DNA from 2 places in the Ferdinandcohnia sp. FSL W7-1320 genome. Region 2 is predicted to be linked to the other one. Evidence: riboswitches for the same ligand, from Rfam matches in the RefSeq annotation. Region 2 holds a riboswitch; the other holds the start of a gene.
What was found. A riboswitch is a leader RNA that binds a small molecule or an ion and turns the genes downstream of it on or off. The one in region 2 is predicted to bind thiamine pyrophosphate.
Positions count from the first base shown of each region.

Region 1: linked by a shared signal. The riboswitch ahead of thiT (energy-coupled thiamine transporter ThiT) and the one ahead of tenA (thiaminase II) in region 2 are both predicted to bind thiamine pyrophosphate.

Region 1 covers NZ_JBBPAM010000001.1:5,402,697-5,410,921, reverse strand. The annotation lists gene NST91_RS25790 (molybdopterin-dependent oxidoreductase) at 1-307, shown strand, start outside; gene ychF (redox-regulated ATPase YchF) at 422-1,522, shown strand; gene rpsF (30S ribosomal protein S6) at 1,867-2,154, shown strand; gene ssb (single-stranded DNA-binding protein) at 2,208-2,789, shown strand; gene rpsR (30S ribosomal protein S18) at 2,836-3,075, shown strand; gene thiT (energy-coupled thiamine transporter ThiT) at 3,138-3,719, opposite strand; TPP riboswitch at 3,793-3,894, opposite strand; gene NST91_RS25760 (YybS family protein) at 4,183-5,112, shown strand; gene NST91_RS25755 (DHH family phosphoesterase) at 5,140-7,113, shown strand; gene rplI (50S ribosomal protein L9) at 7,110-7,556, shown strand; gene dnaB (replicative DNA helicase) at 7,739-8,225, shown strand, end outside.
Region 2 covers NZ_JBBPAM010000001.1:4,047,293-4,055,517, reverse strand. The annotation lists gene sigY (RNA polymerase sigma factor SigY) at 487-1,047, shown strand; gene NST91_RS19905 (YxlC family protein) at 1,001-1,360, shown strand; gene NST91_RS19900 (sigmaY antisigma factor component) at 1,347-1,550, shown strand; gene NST91_RS19895 (hypothetical protein) at 1,547-1,756, shown strand; gene NST91_RS19890 (heavy metal-binding domain-containing protein) at 1,737-2,051, shown strand; TPP riboswitch at 2,130-2,293, shown strand; gene tenA (thiaminase II) at 2,393-3,073, shown strand; gene NST91_RS19880 (ECF transporter S component) at 3,099-3,683, shown strand; gene NST91_RS19875 (ABC transporter ATP-binding protein) at 3,697-5,160, shown strand; gene NST91_RS19870 (energy-coupling factor transporter transmembrane component T family protein) at 5,181-5,951, shown strand; gene NST91_RS19865 (thiazole biosynthesis adenylyltransferase ThiF) at 6,057-7,076, shown strand; gene NST91_RS19860 (hypothetical protein) at 7,611-7,787, shown strand; gene NST91_RS19855 (ABC transporter ATP-binding protein) at 7,818-8,225, shown strand, end outside.

The DNA of each region.
Region 1 (8,225 bases), 1.4 Mb from region 2:
TTCAAACCATTCACAAAATTATCCTTTGATTGAAGGATTACAAACAATAAAAGTTGAGGTTTCTAAGGATATTGCTGAACAGAAAAATCTTGAATCGAATGATAAGGTAAGGGTATTTAATGACCGTGGTGAAATTACAGGGAAAGTGCAAATATTAAAAGAGTCATCTCCAAAGATTATTTGTATTGATGAAGGACAATGGCATATCTTTGGTGGTAGTGTCAATAATCTCACATCACATGAAGTTTCTGATAACGGGCTTGGCAGTACATTATATGATTGCCTTGTTGGAATTGAAAAACTTTAGAATGGTGGATTTATACAAAAGCCGTTTCTAGCTGAAACGGCTTGTATTTTTTATAAGGAAAACCTATAATTGTTGAAGGCTAGTATGTTTCGGATAAGAGGAGTGGAAAAATCAATGGCGTTAACAGCAGGTATCGTTGGTCTTCCTAACGTTGGAAAATCAACTCTTTTTAATGCAATTACACAAGCAGGTGCGGAATCAGCGAACTATCCGTTCTGTACAATTGACCCAAATGTGGGGATTGTTGAGGTTCCAGATGAGCGTTTAAATAAATTAACTGAATTAGTACAACCTAAAAAAACTGTACCAACAACCTTTGAATTTACTGATATTGCAGGGATTGTAAAAGGTGCCAGCAAAGGGGAAGGTCTTGGTAATAAGTTTTTATCACATATTCGCCAAGTAGATGCGATTTGTCATGTGGTACGCTGTTTTGCAGATGATAATATCACTCACGTAGCAGGTAAGGTAGATCCAATTGCTGATATTGAAACAATTAATTTAGAATTGATTTTAGCAGACCTTGAGTCAGTAGATAAGCGAATTGACCGTGTTGGAAAGCTTGCTAAGCAAAAGGACAAGGATGCAGTTGCTGAGCATGAGGTTCTTGTACAGTTAAAAGAAGCATTTGAAAATGAGCAGCCAGCTCGTGCAGTTGAATTTACTGAAGAGCAAATGAAATATGTAAAGGGAATGCACTTACTAACAAGTAAACCAGTTTTATACGTTGCGAACGTTGGCGAAGATGATGTAGCAGATCCTTCTTCAAATGAATATGTTCAATTAGTACGTGAGTTTGCTCAAAAGGACAATGCGGAAGTTATTGTTGTTTGTGCAAAAATCGAGTCAGAAATTGTGGAGCTTGAAGGGGAAGAAAAGGAAATGTTCCTTGAAGAGCTAGGAATAGAAGAATCTGGTCTTGATCAATTGATTCGAGCTGCGTATCACTTATTAGGACTAGCTACGTATTTTACTGCAGGTGTACAAGAGGTAAGAGCGTGGACATTTAGAAAAGGAATGAAGGCTCCACAATGTGCTGGTATCATTCACTCTGATTTTGAGAGAGGATTTATCCGCGCTGAGACGGTATCGTATGAAGATCTTCTTGCAGGTGGTTCTATGAATGCTGCTCGTGAGGCAGGGAAGGTTCGCCTTGAAGGTAAAGAGTATGTTGTACAAGATGGGGATGTCATTCATTTCCGATTTAATGTATAAGTTATTTGACTGGAATTCAGCCACAGGACGATGATATGTCGTTTTGTGGCTGTTTTGTTAAGGTAACAGGTGATTATTAGCTCAATCGTGAGAAACTTTTTGAGTTCCTCACGCCTTTCAGCTTTGGCTGAAAGGTGACAAAAATAAATAAAAGGGGCAGAGTAAGCTAACTTACTCAAGCCCTTTTTATTTATTTTTTCAATTGAGCTAATAATCCGTTGTTGAAACAGTTCTTGCCTACGATTTTTTTATGTGCTATAATATTTTTCTGTGAGTAATTGAAATAATTGCTCCTTGCCCTTTTTAGGTAAAAGGGCCGTTAGTCCAAAAGGAGGTGTAACGTGATGAGAAAATACGAAGTTATGTATATCATCCGTCCAAACATTGATGATGAAGCGAAAAAGGCTTTAGTTGAGCGTTTTAATGGCGTTTTAACTGACAATGGTGCGGAGATTACAAACGTAAAAGAATGGGGTAAGCGCCGTTTAGCATATGAAATCAATGATTTCCGCGATGGTTACTACATGATTCTTAACGTAATGTCAAACGCTGAAGCAGTAAACGAATTCGATCGTTTAGCGAAGATCAACGAAGACATTATCCGTCATATCGTTGTTAAAGAAGAAGCATAAGAATTTATTAGAGTATAGGCTCTGTTTGAATATCCTGTTAGGAGATGGTTCTGATGATGAATCGCGTAGTTCTTGTAGGGAGACTTACAAAAGACCCTGAATTACGATATACACCAAGTGGAGTTGCGGTAGCAACCTTCACGCTCGCAGTGAATCGAGCATTTACGAATCAGTCAGGTGAACGTGAAGCTGACTTCATTAATTGCGTTGTATGGCGCCGACCAGCTGAGAATGTTGCAAACTTCTTGAAGAAGGGCAGCTTAGCAGGCGTTGATGGTCGTCTTCAAACAAGAAATTATGAAGGCCAGGATGGCAAACGCGTATATGTTACTGAGGTTGTAGCAGAAAGTGTTCAATTCCTTGAACCAAGAAATGCAAATGACCAACAGCGTAGCGGTGGAGGTAACTTTGGCGGTGGCTATGGCGGTAATCAAGGCAGCTATGGTGGCAATCAAGGTGGTTTTGGCGGTAACCAAGGTAACCAAGGTAACCAAGGCCAAGGCCAAGGCGGCTATTCTCCATTTGGACAGAATCAGAACCCAAATCAAAACCAAGGACCTACAAGAGTAGACCAAGATCCATTTGCAAATGATGGACAACCTATCGATATTTCAGATGATGATCTTCCATTCTAACTTGTAAGTCAATCATATAATCAACACTTAAAAGGAGGGAAAATCAATGGCAGGCGGACGTAAAGGTGGACGTGCAAAGCGTCGTAAAGTGTGTTACTTCACAGCTAATGGAATTACACACATCGATTATAAAGAAGTAGATTTACTTAAAAAATTCGTTTCTGAACGTGGTAAAATTTTACCTCGTCGTGTAACAGGTACAAGCGCAAAATACCAACGTAAATTAACAGTTGCTATTAAACGTGCTCGTCAAATGGCATTATTACCATATGTATCTGGTGAATAATAAAGAAAAGCGATGATCGCCTAATGCGGTCATCGCTTTTTTGTTGTTTATTTAGAGAACGATTAGAATCGTTTCTGTACTTCCTGTTTAAGTACGAAGAAACGGGGTGAAGAAAGAATCAATAAGGTCATGATAATGGAACAGAAGATGAATGCACCTAAAAAAGTGATACCGTTAGCTGTAAGAGAAAACCATACTGCTTCAAAGCCTTTTAGTTGTTCAGCGAAGAATACAAAACCTGATACGAAATGCCAAAAGTAGCGAGCAAGGCTTCCAATGAAAATGGCACTAATGATTAAAGCTAATGATTTACCTTTGTTACCAGTTCGTAAGCTTTCTTGAACGCCGTTTCTAAATAAACCAGCAAACCCAATGAAAGAAAAAGCTAAGAAATAATCGATGGCTCCTTGAACTGGATGGATAATCCAGGGATCAAAGATCACTTGCAGAAGTCCCCATAAAAAACCGGAAAGGAAACCAATTTTAAGTCCCCATCTAAGTGCGACAATGAATATAGGGATCATTGCGAATGATATAGAGATGGAAGGACCAATTTTTATTGATGGCACAAACATATCTAGAGCTAGCGCTAATACGGCAAAAATCGCCGCTTCAATCATGGACTGTAACCTAGTATTTCTCATAAAAAAACCCCCTTGAAGTGTGTAATGAACAAAACGCACCCCAAAGGAGAACAACTTTAATAAAAGGATAAGTTCTCATAAATCTCCACATTCCTACGCTAGCATTAACTAACAGGTTCGAAGGGTCTGAACTTTTAACGTTCACTCTCAGCAAATTGCTCCCCTTGTGGTTACGTTTATTAATTAATTACTATCATAATAGAAATTAGGGAAAAGTAAAACAAAAAGTTTCGTCACAGTGGAACTTCAACTAAAGACTGCCGTGTTCTATGTCAAAGCCGAAGTCAACAAATCCAATGGAAGTACAAAAGTTGAAGACTTCCTAGTAAATCTTTAAAATAGAAAGTGGTTATAAAACAGGCACTTTTTTTGATGTCAAGTTCCATACGCCATTGGCTTGAGGGGTCCAAGCGCCAGGCACTTTTCTTCAGAAGGTGTGTTGCAAATAAGTTGAGGTGAAAAGGTGAAAAATACAAAATTATTAACAGAAGGTGCCATGCTTTTAGCAGTATACAGTGTACTGTTACTTGTCAGTCTATATCTCCCGCTACTTGGAACGGTACTTTCATTCCTTTTGCCCATTCCATTTATTCTGTTTACAGTGAAGTATAAAGTAAAGCAGTCATTGTTATTTTTACTTATCGCTTTTTTCCTCTCAGGACTATTAGGTTCTGTAATGGGGATTATTCTTACGATAATGTTTGGTGTTACAGGGATTTTATTGGGTGAAATGATCAACAGAGGAAGAAGTGGAATCGAACTTTTCTTAGGCGCATGTTTGTCCTACTTGTTTTCCATTGTGCTGATGTTTGTCACGGTTAACCTTGTTTTACAAGTGAATGTTACTGAAGTGCTTAAAGAAAGTACACAAGAATCTTTTGCCATGGCTGAGAGTATAATGAGGGCAACAGGGGGAGAAATGAATACAGAAGCCATTAAACAGCTAGAAGAGTCAGTAGAAATGATGCAATACATGATTCCAAGTATGTTTGTTTTTCTTGCGATGTTTTTGGCTTTTATAACAGTTGTGGCCATTAAACCAATTCTGGTAAGGCTTCGGGTAAAAATAAATCCTTTCCCGCCATTTCGTGAGATTAATTTTCCAAAGAGTGTCTTATGGTATTACTTATTGATTTTACTTTTGAGCTTTGTTGAGATGGAAAAGGGTACATTTGGATATACTGCCTTTTTAAATTTCTTTTTTATTATGCAGTTGCTAATGGTCATTCAAGGCTTGTCATTTATTTATTATTACTGTTATCAAAAAAGAATTCCAAAGGTCGTACCGATCGTTCTAACGATCTTAACACCAATTCTCCTTTATATTATTCGAATCTTAGGTATAATTGACTTAGGATTCCAACTGCGAAATCGAATTAGTAAAAAGAAGTAAAACAAAGCTTTAGGAGCTGAAAATTACATGCCAGACTTTTACAAAAGAAAGTTGTTTCGCTATCCCTTATATGCATTACTTGTTATCACAAGTATTTTTAGTGCAATTCTCGTTTATTTTCAGTGGGTGATTGGGTTAGCAAGTTTTCTGCTCCTTGGATTAATTACGTACTATTTGTACAAAGCAAATTCACTTCTAAAAAAAGAAATGGAGCATTATATCTCAACCCTATCCTATCGCTTAAAGAAGGTTGGCGAAGAAGCGTTAATGGAAATGCCGATTGGGATTTTGCTATATAATGATGAGTTTCAAGTTGAATGGGCCAATGCTTACTTATCAAATTGCCTTGACGCAGATACGTTAGTGGGGAGATCACTATATGATGTTGAGGAATTAATTGTTCCTTTAATTCAGCAAGAGGTCGAGAGTGAGACAATTACATTAAATGAGCAGAAATTTAAGGTAATCATTAAGAGGGAAGAACGATTACTTTATTTCTTCGATGTCACTGAACAAATGGAAATTGTGCAATTGTATGAAGCTGAGCGTACAGTGCTAGGGATCATCTTTTTAGACAACTATGATGAAGTTACTCAAGGAATGGATGACCAACGGAAGAGTTCTTTAAATAGTCAGGTTACGTCAATCCTTAATGAATGGGCAAATGAACATGGTGTGTTTTTAAAGCGAACCTCATCTGAGCGTTTCATTGCGGTGTTAAATGAAGAAATATTATCCAATCTTGAAAAAACAAAGTTTACGATTCTGGATGATGTTAGGGAAAATACAGCAAGGGATAGCGTAGCACTAACTCTAAGTATAGGAATCGGAATTGGAGTCCCAACCCTTCCTGAGCTAGGAGTTTCAGCACAATCCAGCTTGGACCTTGCACTGGGACGTGGTGGTGACCAAGTTGCGATTAAGCTTCCAAACGGTAAGGTTAAATTCTATGGGGGCAAAACAAATCCAATGGAAAAACGCACTAGAGTCCGCGCACGCGTTATTTCACATGCTCTAAAGGAAATTGTCTCGGATAGCGATAAAGTCATCATCATGGGCCATAAATACCCTGATATGGATGCTGTAGGTGCCTCCATTGGGATATTGAAAGTAGCACAAATGAATCATAAAGAAGGATATATTGTATTAAATCCGAATGAAATTGATTCAGGTGTTGGGCGTTTACTTGAAGAAGTAAAGGAAAATACGGAATTATGGTCATACTTTATTACGCCAGAGCAGGCACTTGAAATTGCTTCAAACGACACACTGCTTGTTGTAGTAGATACCCATAAACCATCACTTGTAATTGAGGAAAAGCTGGTATCAAAAATTGATAAAGTGGTTGTTATTGACCATCATCGCCGTGGAGAGGAATTTATTCAATCACCATTACTCGTTTATATGGAACCATATGCATCATCGACAGCCGAGTTGGTGACGGAACTTCTTGAATATCAACCTAAGAAGAAAAAAATTAATATGCTTGAGGCGACAGCTTTACTAGCTGGGATCATTGTTGATACAAAGAGTTTTACGCTTCGCACGGGTTCAAGAACATTTGATGCAGCATCCTATCTTCGTGCACAAGGAGCAGATACCATTCTTGTTCAGAAATTCCTTAAAGAAAATATGGACCATTTTAAAAAGCGATCGAGATTAATTGAGTCAGCATTTATTTATAAAAAAGGAATTGCGATTGCAAAAGGAACACAAAATGAGACCTATGACCAAGTGATGATTGCACAAGCGGCTGATACATTACTGACAATGAATGATGTCGTTGCCTCATTTGTTATTTCCGTCCGACATGACTTAAGAGTGGGAATCAGTGCACGTTCATTGGGTGACGTCAATGTGCAACTGATTATGGAAAGTTTAGGCGGTGGCGGCCATCTTACAAATGCTGCAACACAGATAGAGGATACAACAATAGAAGAAGCAGAAGAACAGCTACTATTAGTAATAGATGAGTATTTAGAGGGAGGAACCAAGAAATGAAGGTTATTTTCTTAAAGGATGTAAAAGGTAAAGGGAAAAAAGGGGAAGTGAAGAATGTATCTGATGGATATGCTCACAATTTCCTGTTCAAGCAAAATCTTGCGATTGAGGCAACACCAGCGAATATGAAATCATTAGAAGCTAAGAAAAATAAAGAATCAAAAGAAGCAGCTGAGGAACTTGCCCAGTCAAAACAGCTAAAGGAAAAAATTGAAGCATTAACCGTTGAGCTTCAAGCAAAAGCGGGTGAGGGTGGTCGTTTATTTGGCTCTGTAACAAGTAAGCAAATTGCAGATGAGCTCGCGAAAAAACATGGTATTAAAATTGATAAGCGTAAATTTGACCTTCCTGATGGAATTAGAGCATTAGGTTATACCAATGTTTCTGTAAAATTGCATCAAGAAGTAACAGCAACAGTTAAGGTACATGTCAAAGAACAGTAATTTCCATTGAAACTGAATAGGGAAAACAGATAGAATGAAGAATGTGGTTTTGTTACATACAAGATCACATTTTTTATTTACAGGATTGTTAATAAAGCTTTTCCATTGGAATTAAATAAAAGAGAAGTATAATAGATAGATAGATAGACATAAAAAAGTTATGTAAAGGGAGTGGAGAATAGTTGAGTGACATTTTTGCTGATCGTATTCCTCCGCAAAATATAGAGGCTGAGCAAGCTGTTTTAGGTGCTATTTTCCTAGAACCAAGCTCATTAACTCTTGCTTCAGAAGTGTTGATTCCAGAAGACTTTTATCGGACAGCACACCAGAAGATTTTTGACGCGATGCTGGTTCTCTCAGATAAAGGTGAACCAGTAGACTTAGTAACGGTTACTTCCGAGTTAGCGGATGCGAAAATTTTAGATGAAATAGGTGGCGTTTCGTACTTAAGTGAGTTGGCGAGTTCCGTACCAACAGCCGGGAATATTGAATACTACGCGAAGATTATTGAAGAAAAGTCAATACTCCGCAGATTGATACGCACAGCAACAACGATTGCTACAGATGGCTATTCCCGAGAAGACGAGGTCGATGCACTTTTAGGTGAGGCCGAAAAAAATATAATGGAAGTCGCGAACCGTAAAAATGCGGGTGCTTTCCAAAATATTA
Region 2 (8,225 bases):
AAACAACTAAGTATGAGTCTGAATAAGGGTGTGATTCGGACAAGGCTATAGGAAATCTCTAGGCATGAGTCCGAATGCGGGTGTGATTCAGACAAGGCCAGAGGAAACCACTAAGTATGAGTCCGAATAATGGTGTGATTTCAGACATGGCCCGAGGAAATCTCCAAGGATGAGTCTGAATAATGGTGTGATTCAGACAAGGCCGGAGGAAATCCCCAGTCATGAGTCTGAATAAAGGTGTGATACAGGCAAGGGCCAATGGAAATCTCCAAGCAAGAATCCTAATTTCGCATGATTTGGGCAAGATCCGAGGATAACTCCATTTTGAGTCAAAATGGGGAATGTAATTTTCTATAGGATGGGTTAAACTGTTGAAAACGTATATAATAAATTTTTTTTAACTGAGAGTGAACTTTTTAATGACTTCATACGTATTATTAGCGAAAAATAAAAAATAACAAATTTTCTCGGGGGAGAATTCAATGCATGGATGAAAAGGAACTAATTCGCAGTGCAAAGCGTGGTGACTCACTCGCGTTTGCAATGCTTTTTAAAGAACATTATCCTTTTTTAGTTAAGTATTTAATAAAAGTTACAATGAAACCTGATATTGCTGAAGACATCGCACAAGAGGCAATGATGAAAAGCATGGAAAAAATTAATATGTATAACGGTAAAGCAAAATTCTCCTCATGGCTCATAACAATTGCTACGAACTTATACATAGACACTATCCGCAAAAAGAAACGCGAACAAAATTATCAACAGGAGCAAGCATTACGAAAAATGAAGTGGCAATTCGAGAACCATTCTGAGGATTGGAATGATGTTCTTGATGCACTGGGAAGGCTTTCAGATGAAATTCGGATTCCAATTGTTCTCAAACATTATTATGGATATTCATATGAAGAAATCGCTGATATGCTTCATATCGCCATCGGTACTGTTAAATCAAGAATACATAATGGAATTCATACAGTGAGAAAGGAGTTGAGACCTAATGAAGAAAAACAAGCTAACTCTATTAAAAAACGAACAACGACTTGAAGAGGATCCAGAAACGATTCAAGATATAAATGAAGCACTCACTAAAATAGATCATCATTACTCGGTTTTCACTCCGGACCTACAAGTATTTGAACAAATGGTAGCAACTGCACAACAAAAACAAAAGAAGAAGTTTAGACGAGAACTGACCGCATTTATTTTGATTGCATTATTCATCATGACGGCTTTAATAACGTCATTTTTCCGTCTTCCTCTTGCATTTATTGTGATTCAAGGTATTGCAACAATTAGCTTTCCAGTATATAGCTTCTTTCGTTATCGAAAAAAGGTGATTGTACATGAATACGAATGATACTCTACTTATTATGGTGGCAGTGATTGCCCTTCTTATTCAAAGCTTTTGGTTGTTTTTAGATGCTCGAAAGCGGGGGCATAATTATTGGTTTTGGGGAATATGGGGATTAATTCAATCACCGTTGCCCCTTCTTTGTTATCTTATTATTGCAAGAAAAATTTATCGACGTAAAGCAGGTAGGGAATGATGAGGAATATTGCAAAATATATTGTATTAATGATAGCCATTGTTGGACAAATCGTAGGAATTGTATTTTTGTTTATTGATATTTCAAAGGCACTAACATTCTATGCCTTTTACATGGTTGCCATTATTCTATTATTTGCCCTATTAGTATGGGAACGAAAACGTGAGAAAGAGGAGGATGACGAAAATGATTATCGTGACTACTGATTTTGTACCTGGAAAAGAAGTAAAAGAACTTAAAGGATTTGCAAGAGGAGGTACAGTTCAGTCAAAGCATATTGGTAAAGATATAATGGCTGGATTAAAAACAATTGTTGGAGGAGAGATCTCCGATTATACTGAAATGCTAGAAGAAGCCCGCCAAAAAGCAATTGGTCGAATGGTGGAAGATGCAAAAGCAAAAGGAGCAAATGCAGTAATCGGGATGCGATTACAAACCTCAGCTGTTATGCAAAATGCATCTGAAATTATTGCATATGGAACAGCAGTTTATGTAGAGTAACTAGTAAAACTTAAAAAAGCCTTGATAATTATTTCCAACATGTTATGATTGGAAATAAGAAAAATTGCATAAATAATATTATTCCACTAGGGGTGCCTTTAAATAAGGTAAATGTATTAATGGTGTTATACCTTTGAATCGTTTACCGGAAGGCTGAGATTGAGGATTGTTTTATCATAACCTTGAGACCCTTAGAACCTGATCTGGTTGATACCAGCGTAGGGAAGTGGGTAGACGGGTCTCTTTATTTTTATTTGTCTAAATCCAAACCACTTTCTTTACGTTGGTAAAGAAGGTGGTTTTTTATTTTGCAAATAACAGTAAAGGGAGGAGAATTGAACATGTTATTTTCAGAAGAAATACGTAAAGAGGCAAACGATATTTGGGAGGCAAGCTTTGACCATCCATTTGTCACAGGGATTGGAGACGGTACATTACCAATTAAATGTTTCCGTTACTATGTCATGCAGGATGCCTATTACTTAACTCATTTTGCAAAAGTGCAATCTTTAGGCGCAGCAAAGGCGGAGGACTTACATACAACAAACAGGCTTGCTATTCACGCTCAAGGAACTTACGAGGCCGAACTAGCGCTGCATAAAAGCTTTTCCGGAAGACTTGGGATTACGGAGGAAGAAAGAAAAAACTTTAAACCCGCACCGACAGCATATGCATATACATCACACTTGTATAGAGCCGCATATTCAGGTCATTTGGGTGATGTAATTGCTGCTTTATTACCATGTTATTGGCTATATTATGAAATTGGTGAAAGACTTAAAGGTTGCAAACCAGAAGAGCCGATTTATCAGGAGTGGATTGCGGCGTATGGTGGGGATTGGTTTAAAGAACTAGTTGAAGAACAGATCGATAGAGTAAATGAATTGGCAGAAAAAGCGACGCAAGAGGATCGTGACCGCATGAAGGAACATTTTATGATTAGTAGTCAATATGAATACTCCTTTTGGGAAATGGCGTACAAATTAGAGAACTGGCCAGTTCAATCAAAACTATCTGTCTGAACGAAGGAGAAGAGGAGAGGTATTAATGAGCAAAGGATTAAAACTAACTGATATTTTGGTTACGATCGTAATCGCCATTGCATTTGGAATTGTTTATATTGTTTGGGGTTCTTTATATTATGTTGTAAAGCCGATTGGGCTGCACGCCGATCAGTTAATCTATGGAATGTGGTTTATTGCAGCGACTGTTGCGTATCTTGTGATTCGTAAACCTGGTGTTGCATTACTGGCAGAAATTGCAGCTGCCTCAGGTGAATTTATTTTAGGGTCTCCATGGGGCCTAACCGTTCTGCTGTACGGTGTTGTACAGGGGCTGTTTGCTGAAGCAGTGTTTATGCTCTTTCGATATAGAAAATATAATCTTGCTGTGGTCGTCTTGGCAGCAATAGCTTCTTGTCTAGGGTCAGTAATAATGGATTTTGCGTATGGAGAAATAGGTGACTTAGCTACCTGGAATCTCATTTTGTTCCTAGTTGCTAGATTCGTAGGTTCCATCTTGTTTGCTGGTGTTTTTGCTTATTACCTAGTTAGTGCCTTGGAAATGACAGGGGTAACAAAACTTGTACGCCCACTATCCAGCAGTGATTTTGATGCACTAGATCAAAAATAAAAGGGGATCGAATATGGAATCAATTGCCTTTGTAGAATACCTACGTTTAACATTTCCTGGAGATAAGTCCTTGCTTTTTAAGGACTTATCTTGCCATATTAAAAAAGGGGAGAAAATATTAATTCTCGGGCCTTCAGGTTGTGGAAAGTCAACAATTCTTCAAGTGTTAAGCGGGATTATCCCAAACTCGATAGAATTACCAATGAAGGTAGATAAGTTACAGATCCCCAAAGCATGGGGCTATGTTTTTCAGGATCCTGATTCACAGTTTTGCATGCCTTATGTTGATGAGGAACTTGCATTTGTCTTAGAAAATTTACAAATTCCTAGGGATCAAATGGATGAACGGATAAAAAGTCTTTTAGAGCAAGTTGGATTAGATTTGGAAGATATCCACACAAACATCCAAACCTTGTCAGGAGGAATGAAACAACGTTTAGCCATAGCATCTGTATTGGCATTAGAGCCAGACGTATTATTTTTAGATGAGCCTTCATCCATGCTTGATCCAGCTGGGACACAGGAAATTTGGGAAGTGATAAGAAATGTTATGGTGGATAAAACAGTGGTCATCGTAGAGCATAAACTGGAGCACGTCCTTCCAATTGTTGATCGAATAATCCTTTTCAACGAAGCTGGAGAGATTATTGCAGATGGATCTAAAACTGAAATTTTTTCTAATTATAAAACGGTCATCAACGAACAAGGTATTTGGTATCCAGGAGTCTGGGATCACTTTGTTCAAGACTTTAAATGGATGCAATCTATTAATACAGCAGAGTTTAATCCCCCATCTATTCGACTAGAGGAATTTAAGGGATATAGACAGAAAAAGGAAAAAATATATATTAACGATGTTCAAGTTCAGGAAGGAGAGTGGATTGTGGTCAAGGGGAGAAATGGTGCTGGGAAAAGTACCCTGCTTCACTCCCTCATGCAATTCATTCAAACAAAAGGTCACTATTCATTATTTGGAGAAGTAGTTACAACCTCAAAAAAGCTAGATCACGCCATGACATTTGTATTTCAAAACCCGGAGCTTCAATTTGTAACAAACTCTGTTTATGAGGAAATTGCTTATTCGTTAAGGATTGATAAACGAAGTGAACTAGAAATATCTGAGACCGTGGAGGAACTTCTACGAATCTTTCACCTCATAGAACATCAAAACAAACATCCTTACCAGTTATCTATGGGACAAAAACGAAGATTAAGTGTAGCAGCCTCTATTGTAAGGGATCAGCAAATACTTTTACTAGATGAGCCCACATTTGGACTTGACTCAAAAAATACGTTTGCCCTTCTTACTTTACTAGAAAATTATAGACAAAAGAACAAGACAATCATTATGGTTACTCACGATGAAAAAATTGAAGAGTATTTTGCGACAAGAAGTTGGACCATTGAGAATGGGAGATTAGTAAAAGATCAATTGTTGAATCAAGTGAAAGTAAATCTTAGCCTCTTGAGAGTGTAAACAGGGAAAGGAAATTACTCATGGAACTTTTAAGTAAAGATACATGGCTACATCGAATAAATCCAAGTATAAAGCTATTCGTACTAATCAGTTTATGTATTGCAGTATTATTCATTGATACTCTTCAGCTTCTTATTCATATTTCATTGGTCGTTTTTATCTTATTCTTTGGATTCACAGGACATTCATTTAAACGAATCATTCTTATTACTTTGCCATTTTTGCTTATTTTTCTCTCAACCTCATCATCTATGATTCTATTTGGTAAAGGAGAGACGGTACTTTTTAAGTGGGGACTTATAACAATCTCCGAGGAAAGCATTTATAAAGGGTTAGTTGTTGGTTTTAGAGGAATTATATTTGCAGGTCTAGGCTTAACGTTCGCTTTAACGACACGGCCTGTTTTTCTTTTTTATTCGTTGATGCAGCAGCTAAAGTTGCCGCCTAAATATGCATATAGCTTTATGGCTGGATTACGGTTGATTCCCATTATGATAGAAGAGTTCCAAACGATTCAAAATGCATTGCGCGTTCGTGGGATTGAACACCAAAAAGGGATTCGCTCTATCTTTATTAAACTAAAAGCATATTCTATTCCGTTATTATCACAAAGTATTAGGCGAGCACATCGGATAGCAGTTGCTATGGAGGCAAAGCGCTTTTCGAATCATAATAATCGTACATTCTATTATGAACTGACTCTTTCAAAGTATGATTTGGTTTTTATTCTATATTTCGTGATTATGGTAAGTCTTGGTTACTATCTCTCCAGTCCATTATTTTTGATTTAGGAGTCCGGTTACTTCATGGAAGGGAACTAGATGTGTTACGATAATTTTAAGTTAAGGAATAAGATATTTTGGGATTTAGGAGTTTGAAGGAAGGATTGATGTGGGGTGACTGAACGCTATTCTCGCCAAGAGTTATTTACTCCAATTGGATTGGAAGGACAAAAGAAGATTAGAAGTAAGCATGTGTTAATTGTAGGTGCTGGTGCACTAGGTACGGGCAGTGCTGAGGGACTGGTTCGAGCTGGAATTGGAAAGTTAACAATTGTAGACCGTGATTATGTAGAATGGACAAATTTACAAAGACAGCAATTATATAGTGAAGAAGATGCGGCAAATCGTTTACCAAAAGCTGTTGCAGCAAAACAACGCTTAGAAAAAATAAATTCAGAGGTCGATATCCGGGCTCATGTCATGGATGTTTCCATTCAAGAGATTGAAAATATCATTGATCATGTTGATTTAATAATCGATGCTACCGATAATTTTGACATAAGAATGCTCTTAAATGATGCTTCACAAAAGTATAAGATTCCTTGGATTTACGGGGCATGCGTTGGGAGCTATGGAATTAGCTATGCTATTCTTCCTGGTCAAACACCATGTCTGCATTGCCTCTTAGAAACTGTACCCATGGGTGGACTAACATGTGATACGGTGGGAATTATTAGTCCAGCTGTACAGATGGTGGTAGCCTATCAGGTAACCGAAGCTTTAAAAATATTGGTTGAGGATTACGATGCATTACGCAGTAAATTGGTTTCGTTTGATTTATGGAAAAATCAACATACCGCGATTAAGGTTGATCGTGTGAAAAAGGAAAGCTGTCTTTCCTGTGGAACAAATCCAACCTATCCTTTTTTATCCTATGAGAATCAAACAAAGTCAGCTGTTTTATGTGGACGAGATTCTGTTCAAATACGGCCTAGTGAAAAAATCGAAAGAGATTTAGATTCACTTGCGGAGCTTTTATCCACCCAAGGTGGCAAGGTCGAAAGAAACCCATACTTACTATCCTTTCAAAAAGGACAAAACCGAATGGTCATTTTCAAAGATGGGCGTGTTCTCATCCATGGAACAAAGGATTTATTAGAGGCTAAAAGCCTTTACCATCGATATTTGGGATAATTTCAAATTGAGGAACTTGTCGAAAAACTAGTGATTGACAATAACATGTCCATGATGGTAATCTAACAAAGTATTAAGATTACTACAAAATGGAAGGGAGGGTAACGAAATGAAAAAGCAAAAGATTTATCCAATTAACTTTATACAATTCGTGACCCTTCCTATTGTAAATATAGATTGATAGTCCACGACTATCAAAATTAACATCTACACAAAGGATACACAGGTCACGCTATGCGGACGTGTGTTTTTATGTGCTTTTTAGGGCATATCGCGCTTGCGCCGGTATGCCCTTTTTGCGTCTTTTTGGGTACAACAACCTCAAGGTTGTTTACTATAAAAATACAAAAAGAATAAGTGTTCAAAAGGAGGATGAAGAGGACCGCGTCGACAAAAACGCCACGGCCTCATGTCTTGTCGACACTAGCACGTCCTGTGCGTCGAAATTTCAAGGCGACGCGAGCACCCGAGTACCGGAGCGAGGCAACTGCTTGAGTTAACATCCATGCAGCCTTACGCTGAGGAATTGACTTCGTGAATAAACTAGCAGACGCAAGCGCATGTCCTAGTTATTACCATGTTCTCGGAGAAATGTTTGCAGAAATTCGAAGCGTCATATTCACCGCACTTTTTGAACAACAACTAAGGGAGGAAGTTGAAATGAATGTGATTATTGCATTGAAATATGTCGGAGATCCAGAAAGCGGTTAGAACAGTGGAACGTGAAGGGAGAGGACACATATGTTTTCAGTTTTAGGAAAATTAAGATGGTTTTTTAAACAATATTGGAAAAGATACACTGTTGCAATTATATTGTTAACAATAGTAGGTATTTTAGAAATCATACCTCCAAAGATAATAGGTCTTGCGATTGATGAAATTCATATCGGAACACTAACCTCAGAAAAAATAGTCCAATATCTATTATTCTTAGCAGCTTTAGCAATTGTTATTTACGGAATCACTTATATTTGGATGTATCAATTATTTGGCGGTGCCTATCTCGTTGAGAGAATCTTGAGAGGGCGATTTATGAGGCATTTGCTAATCATGAAGCCTAGTTTTTATGAGAAAAATCGAACCGGTGATTTGATGGCTCGTGCAACGAATGACTTAAAATCTGTTTCTCAAACAGCCGGGTTTGGGATT